2 regions of the Azoarcus olearius genome follow, and region 1 is predicted to be linked to the other one. Evidence: riboswitches for the same ligand, from Rfam matches in the RefSeq annotation. Region 1 holds a riboswitch; the other holds the start of a gene.

Region 1 (3,852 bases):
GTGTGGGTGCCGTAGTAGCCCATGCCGATCATGGATTTCTTCACCGCATTGCGCTCGGCAAGGCCGCGCAGCAGTTCCAGCGCTTCGTGCTCCGGACGCGGTCCCGCCAGCGGCAGCGCTTGCGGCAGCCGGATCGAGGCGGGGACGGTCTGTGCAATCAGCGTGTCGATGTCCGGAACCCCGATCGCCGCACACATGCGGGCGATCTCGTCCGGGTTGGGGCCGAGGTGCCGGTGGATGAAGGCGTCGCGTTGTTCGAGCTGGGCGAGCGGGGCGGAGAGCAGCGTCTGGGGCATGGGGTACTCGGGAGAGGCGGCCTTCCACGCGTGCCGCGCGGAAGGCAGTTGAGGCGGTGGATCAGTCGGCGATTTCGGTCGCGTAGCCGGCTGCGTCGAGCAGCGCCGAGGTGTCGCCGGCGTTGGCGGGCTTGAGCTTGAACAGCCACGCGGCGTAGGCGTCGGCATTCACGCTCTCCGGGGCATCGGTAACGCTGTCGTTGCGCGCGATGACTTCGCCGGCCACGGGGGCGTAGATGTCGGAAGCCGCCTTGACGGACTCGATCACGGCGCAGGCTTCACCCGCGCTGACAACCCGGCCGGCTTCCGGCAGTTCGAGAAACACGACGTCACCCAGCGCGGCTTGCGCGTGGTCGGTGACACCCACGGTGAGGGTGCCATCCGCCTCCAGGCGGATCCACTCGTGAGACTTGGTGTACTTGAGATCGTTGGGGATGGTGCTCATGGACAAGACTCCGTTCAAATAATGCTTCTGAAGTTGAGCAAGGGCCGGTATCAGACCAGCGCCTTGCCATTGCGTACGAAAGGCAGTTTTACGCAGCGCGCCTTGAGGCGCTTGCCGCGCACGTCGACTTCCACGGTGTCGCCCGCCGCGACGCCGGGCGGGAGGCGGGCGAAGGCGATGGCGCGCTGGAGCGTAGGCGAGAAGGTGCCGCTGGTGGTTTCACCTTCACCGTCAGGGGTGAAGACGGCCATGTGGGCGCGCAGAACACCCTTGTCCTCCAGGACGAGACCGAGGACCTGCCGGGTTGCAGGCGCGGCAAGCAGCGCCGTCTTGCCCACGAAGTCCCGCTGTTCGTCCTTCAGGTCGATCGTCCACCCCAGGCCGGTGTCGAGCGGCGAAGTGCTCTCGTCCATGTCCTGGCCGTAGAGATTCATGCCCGCTTCGAGCCGCAGGGTGTCGCGTGCTCCCAGCCCGCAGGGCTGCACGCCTGCTGCCAGGAGTTGTGCCCAGGCGGCTTCGGCTTTGTCGGCCGGCACGGCGATCTCGAAGCCGTCTTCGCCGGTATATCCGGTGCGCCCCACGAAGTAGTCGCCAAGTTGGGCGCCGGAGAAGGGCGGCAGGCTTTCGCTGCCGGCACGTAGCTCGGGGAACGCCTTCCAACTGGCCTCACGCGCGTGGGGGCCCTGCACCGCGATCATTGCGAGGTCCCGCCGTGGCGTGAGCGTGACGTTGGCCGGCATCTCCCCGATCTGTCTGCGCATCCACTGCACGTCCTTGTCGGCCGTGCCGGCGTTGACGACGATGCGGTACTGATTGTCTGACAGGCGATAGACGATGAGGTCGTCGATGACGCCGCCGGTCGGATTGAGCATGCAGGCGTAGAGGGCTTTGCCGGCAGTGCGAAGCTTGGCGACGTCGTTCGCCAGCAGGCGACGCAGCCACGCCGTGGCGTCCGGGCCGGTCAGGTCCAACGCGAGCATGTGTGAAACGTCGAACATGCCGGCGTGGCGTCGCACTGCGTGATGTTCCTCGATCTGCGAACCGTAGTTCACGGGCATCTCCCAGCCCGCAAAATCAACCAGGCGGGCCTGAGCCGCGAGGTGGCAGGAATAAAGAGGCGTGCGTCTGGCTGGAGCGTTCATCGCGAGGGTTCCGTTTGGATCAGAAAATAAAAAAGGGCGAAGCCCGCCCTAGCGTGCTTCGCCCCATCTGTCCCTTGTACCTGAGAGATTCCAGCGCATCGCCGGGTGCCCCTTCGGTGGATGCGCACAATACGATTGCCGCATCTCTCTCCAGACTTTCACTGCGTTCGCGCGGTCCCTTGTGCCTGAGCGATTCCTGGGGGTTACGCCTTCGGCGGTCCGATGTTGTCATCGAACACTCTCCCGCGCGACCCGCGGACGATATCACCGCCTATCGGCTTCCAGCAACCGGGGGCTTGGATGAGGTCTCGGGCGGTGGCGCGCCATCTTGATTTGCGGAACCTCTGCGACAGTCCGACAGATACGTGTGCAGGTGCGTTCTTGTTGTCCGGCCGTTGCGTGTACACATATGCAGGGGTGCGCGGTGAGGGTTCGAATACCAGGGCGAGGGAGCGCATCGGAAAGTCGCGTTGAAGGCGCGGCGCTGAGCGCTACAAAAATTTCTTCATTTTCCGGTTGACGACTTTGCTGTTGGTGTCCATAATCTCGTTTCTCTGCTGCAGCGATTGCAGCGCTCTTTAAAAAGTTGAACAACCGATAAGTGTGGGTGCTTGGTTGTTGTGTGGCGAGCCGCTTCGGCGGTTTTGTTTCGCAATGATTAGGTGCTCATGTCAGTAATGACTTTGAGTGCTTTGTATGGATTGAACTTAAGAGTTTGATCCTGGCTCAGATTGAACGCTGGCGGCATGCTTTACACATGCAAGTCGAACGGCAGCGGGGGCTTCGGCCCGCCGGCGAGTGGCGAACGGGTGAGTAATGCATCGGAACGTGCCCAGTCATGGGGGATAACTACGCGAAAGCGTAGCTAATACCGCATACGCCCTGAGGGGGAAAGTGGGGGATCGCAAGACCTCACGTGATTGGAGCGGCCGATGTCAGATTAGCTAGTTGGTGAGGTAAAGGCTCACCAAGGCGACGATCTGTAGCGGGTCTGAGAGGATGATCCGCCACACTGGGACTGAGACACGGCCCAGACTCCTACGGGAGGCAGCAGTGGGGAATTTTGGACAATGGGCGAAAGCCTGATCCAGCCATGCCGCGTGAGTGAAGAAGGCCTTCGGGTTGTAAAGCTCTTTCGGACGGAAAGAAATCGCGCGGGCTAATATCCCGCGTGGATGACGGTACCGTAAGAAGAAGCACCGGCTAACTACGTGCCAGCAGCCGCGGTAATACGTAGGGTGCGAGCGTTAATCGGAATTACTGGGCGTAAAGCGTGCGCAGGCGGTTTTGTAAGACAGGTGTGAAATCCCCGGGCTTAACCTGGGAACTGCGCTTGTGACTGCAAGGCTAGAGTACGGCAGAGGGGGGTGGAATTCCACGTGTAGCAGTGAAATGCGTAGAGATGTGGAGGAACACCGATGGCGAAGGCAGCCCCCTGGGCCTGTACTGACGCTCATGCACGAAAGCGTGGGGAGCAAACAGGATTAGATACCCTGGTAGTCCACGCCCTAAACGATGTCAACTAGTTGTTCGTAGAGGTAACTCTGTGAGTAACGCAGCTAACGCGTGAAGTTGACCGCCTGGGGAGTACGGCCGCAAGGTTAAAACTCAAAGGAATTGACGGGGACCCGCACAAGCGGTGGATGATGTGGATTAATTCGATGCAACGCGAAAAACCTTACCTACCCTTGACATGCCTGGAACCTTGGTGAGAGCCGAGGGTGCCTTCGGGAACCAGGACACAGGTGCTGCATGGCTGTCGTCAGCTCGTGTCGTGAGATGTTGGGTTAAGTCCCGCAACGAGCGCAACCCTTGTCATTAATTGCCATCATTCAGTTGGGCACTTTAATGAGACTGCCGGTGACAAACCGGAGGAAGGTGGGGATGACGTCAAGTCCTCATGGCCCTTATGGGTAGGGCTTCACACGTCATACAATGGTCGGTACAGAGGGTTGCCAAACCGCGAGGT
Region 2 (3,852 bases), 190 kb from region 1:
CCTGACCCGCGAACAGCAAATCGCCGCCCTGGAAAAGGATTGGGCCGAAAACCCCCGTTGGAAAGGCATCAAGCGCGGCTACTCCGCCGCCGACGTGGTGCGCCTGCGTGGCTCCCTGCCGATCGAATACACGCTGGCCAAGCGCGGCGCGGAAACCCTGTGGGCCAAGGTCAACGGCGGCGCCAAGAAGGGCTATGTGAACGCCTTCGGCGCGATCACCGCCGGTCAGGCGATGCAGCAGGCCAAGGCCGGCCTCGAGGCCGTGTATCTGTCCGGCTGGCAGGTCGCCGCCGACGGCAACACCTCCGAAACCATGTACCCGGACCAGTCGCTGTACGCCTACGACTCGGTGCCGACCATGGTTCGCCGCATCAACAACACCTTCAAGCGCGCTGACGAAATCCAGTGGTCGCGTGGCATCGAGCCGGGCTCCAAGGAATTCATCGACTACTTCCTGCCCATCGTGGCGGACGCTGAAGCCGGTTTCGGCGGCGTGCTGAACGCCTTCGAACTGATGAAGAACATGATCGCCGCCGGCGCCGCCGGGGTGCACTTCGAAGACCAGCTGGCCGCCGTGAAGAAGTGTGGCCACATGGGCGGCAAGGTGCTGGTGCCGACCCAGGAAGCGATCGAGAAGCTGATCTCGGCCCGTTTCGCCGCCGACGTGATGGGTGTCTCCACCCTGATCCTGGCCCGTACCGACGCGGAAGCCGCCAACCTGATCACCTCCGACCACGACGCCAACGACAAGCCCTTCCTGACCGGCGAGCGCACGCAAGAAGGCTTCTACCGCGTCAAGAACGGTCTGGAACAGGCCATCTCCCGCGGTGTCGCCTACGCCCCGTACGCCGACCTGGTGTGGTGCGAAACCGGCACGCCGGACCTCGGCTTCGCCCGTGAATTCGCGCAGGCCGTGCATGCCGCCTGCCCGGGCAAGCTGCTGTCCTACAACTGCTCGCCGTCCTTCAACTGGAAGAAGAACCTCGACGACGCCACCATCGCCAAGTTCCAGGACGAGCTGTCCGCTCTGGGCTACAAGTACCAGTTCATCACCCTGGCCGGCATCCACGTCAATTGGTACAACACCTTCAAGTTCGCCCACGCCTACGCTCGTGGCGAAGGCATGAAGCACTACGTGGAAATGGTTCAGGAGCCGGAATTCGCCGCTCGCGAACAGGGCTACACCTTCGTGTCGCACCAGCAGGAAGTGGGCGCCGGCTACTTCGACGACGTCACCACCGTGATCCAGGGCGGTTCGTCCTCGGTGAAGGCGCTGACCGGTTCGACCGAAGAAGAGCAGTTCCACTAAGACACGCAGCACAACAATTTGCGGCAATTGGAGCGCCTCCCCGCGCTCCAGTCCTTTCGGCCCTCGCCTTCACTGGCGAGGGCTTTTTTGCGTCCGGCCGCCGGGTCGCAACAGTGCTGCCGCCCACGCAGCCGCATGGTCCGCACGCGCACTGGTCGGACCGGTTTGACCAGCCCACGTCCGCCCCGGATAATCCGTCGATCTCGCGGGAGAGCGAGGCCCTGCGCCCAGCGCGCCGGCCTCCGCCGAAGGCGCAAACTCCCATAATCGCTCAGGCACACCGAACCGCGAGAAACCGTTAGCCGTCTGGAGAGCGATCGGGCGCTGAACCCTCAGCGTCTGCGATCCACCGAAGGGGCAGGCGCCGCAAGGGCGCTGAAACTCTCAGGTAACAGGACAGGGGGAGAGGCATAACAGCGCAACAGGCTGCCGCAGCTGCGGCCGACCTGGCTGCGCCCGGCCTTTTCGAGGAAGCCCTGTCATGTGTTCATCCCTTTGCCGCCCGGTCGGCAGTTCCCGCCCATGTTCCCGCGCCGCCGCGCCCATCCTGCGGGGAGTGGCCTCATGCTGACCACCATCTACCTCATCGCGATCACCGCCGAAGCGATGTCCGGCGCGCTCGCCGCGGGCCGCCGCAGCATGGACATCTTCGGCGTCGCGGTCATCGCCTTCGTCACCGCGCTCGGCGGCGGCACCATCCGCGACATGATTCTCGGCCACTTCCCGATTGGCTGGACGCAACATCCGGAGTACGTCTATCTGGTGATCTCCGCCGGCCTGCTCACCACGCTGGTGGCGCGCTACATGCACCATCTGAAGACCGTGTTCCTGGTGCTCGACGCAATGGGCCTGATCGCCTTCTCGCTGATCGGCTGCGGCGTCGCGCTGGAGATGGGCTACGCCACGCCGGTGGTGATCATGTCCGGCATGATCACCGGCATCTTCGGCGGCATCCTGCGCGACGTGCTGTGCAACCAGGTGCCGGTGGTGTTCCGCCACGAGTTGTACGCCAGCGTGTCGCTCGCGGTGTGCGCGCTCTACCTCGCGCTGCACCACTTCGCCGTGCCCGAGCAGATCAACATCGCCGCGAGCTTCGCCGCCGGCCTCACGCTGCGGCTGCTGGCCATCTGGCGCGGCTGGCGGCTGCCGACGTTTTCGTACCGGGAGCGCTGGGAGTAAGGACCTGCGCCCTCTCCTCCGAGAGGGAGGAGCAAACCCCGTCCGCCTGCTATCCTTGCGCCCGATCCGAACCCGGCTGCACCAGGCACCACATGACGAGCAAGACCTACGACGAATCCTCCTTCCGCGTCCTCAAGGGACTGGAGCCGGTGCGCGAGCGCCCCGGCATGTACACCCGCACCGACTCGCCGGCGCACATCATCCAGGAGGTGATCGACAACGCCGCCGACGAGGCGCTCGGCGGCTTCGCGAAGAAGATCCACGTCACCCTGCACCTCGACGGCTCGGTCACCGTGGCCGACGACGGCCGCGGCATTCCGGTCGGCCTGCATCCCGAGGAAGGGGTGCCGGTGGTGGTGCTCGCCTACACCCGGCTGCACGCCGGCGGCAAGTTCGACAAGCGCGAAGGCAACGGCGCCTACGCCTTCTCCGGCGGCCTGCACGGCGTCGGTGTGGCGGTGACGAATGCGCTCTCCACCCGTGTCGAGGTCGAGGTCAAGCGCGACGGCAAGATCCACCGCATCGACTTCAGCGACGGCGGCGAGAACATCGGTGCGGTGCGCATCGAAGGCGATTGCGGCCGCCAGACCGGCACCCGGGTGCGGGTCTGGCCCGATCCGAAGTACTTCGAGGCGCCGCGCGTGCCGATGAACGAACTCGAACGCCTGCTGCGCAGCAAGGCCGTGCTGCTGTCCGGCGTGTCGGTCCGGCTGGATATCGAGCAGGCGGCCGGTCCGGCGCTGACCAAGACCTGGAGCTACCCGGAAGGCCTCGCCGGCTACCTCAAGGAGCTTGCCGGAGACGTCGAGCCCGTGGCGCCGATCTTCACCGCCGAAAAGTACGCCGGCAAGGACGACGCCAGCTTCGCCCCCGGCGAAGGCGCGGCCTGGGCGCTGGCCTGGTTCGAATCGGCGGTGCCGAGCGAATCCTATGTGAACCTGATTCCCACGGTGAATGGCGGCACCCACGAGTCCGGCCTGCGCGCCGGCGTGTTCGAGGCGGTGAAGTCCTTCATCGAGCACCACACGCTGCTGCCGCGCGGCGTCAAGCTGCAGCAGGAAGACGTCTGCGGCCGCATGAGCTTCCTGCTCTCGGCCCGCCTGCTCGATCCCCAGTTCCAGGGGCAGGTGAAGGAAAAACTCAACTCGCGCGAGGCGGTGAAGCTGGTTTCCACCCAGTTGCGCGACCCGTTCGAAATCTGGCTCAACAACCACGTCGAGGCCGGCAAGGCCATCGCCGAACTGTCGATCAAGCAGGCGCTGGCGCGGCAGAAGAACGCGCAGAAGGTCGAGAAGAAAAAGACCTCCGGCGTCGCGGTGCTGCCCGGCAAGCTGTCCGACTGCGAATCCGAGGACATCGCCGAG

The links. Region 1 has a riboswitch for glycine ahead of gcvT (glycine cleavage system aminomethyltransferase GcvT). Riboswitches for the same ligand answer to the same signal wherever they lie in the genome.
Region 2: linked by a shared signal. The riboswitch ahead of dqs_RS06040 (trimeric intracellular cation channel family protein) and the one ahead of gcvT (glycine cleavage system aminomethyltransferase GcvT) in region 1 are both predicted to bind glycine.

Annotation. Positions count from the first base shown of each region.
Region 1 is NZ_CP016210.1:1,472,715-1,476,566, forward strand. Features, by position in the region: gene gcvP (aminomethyl-transferring glycine dehydrogenase) at 1-296, opposite strand, end outside; gene gcvH (glycine cleavage system protein GcvH) at 358-741, opposite strand; gene gcvT (glycine cleavage system aminomethyltransferase GcvT) at 792-1,883, opposite strand; glycine riboswitch at 2,046-2,139, opposite strand; rRNA gene dqs_RS06900 (16S ribosomal RNA) at 2,587-3,852, shown strand, end outside.
Region 2 is NZ_CP016210.1:1,283,820-1,287,671, reverse strand. Features, by position in the region: gene aceA (isocitrate lyase) at 1-1,309, shown strand, start outside; glycine riboswitch at 1,506-1,607, shown strand; gene dqs_RS06040 (trimeric intracellular cation channel family protein) at 1,874-2,488, shown strand; gene dqs_RS06035 (DNA topoisomerase IV subunit B) at 2,581-3,852, shown strand, end outside.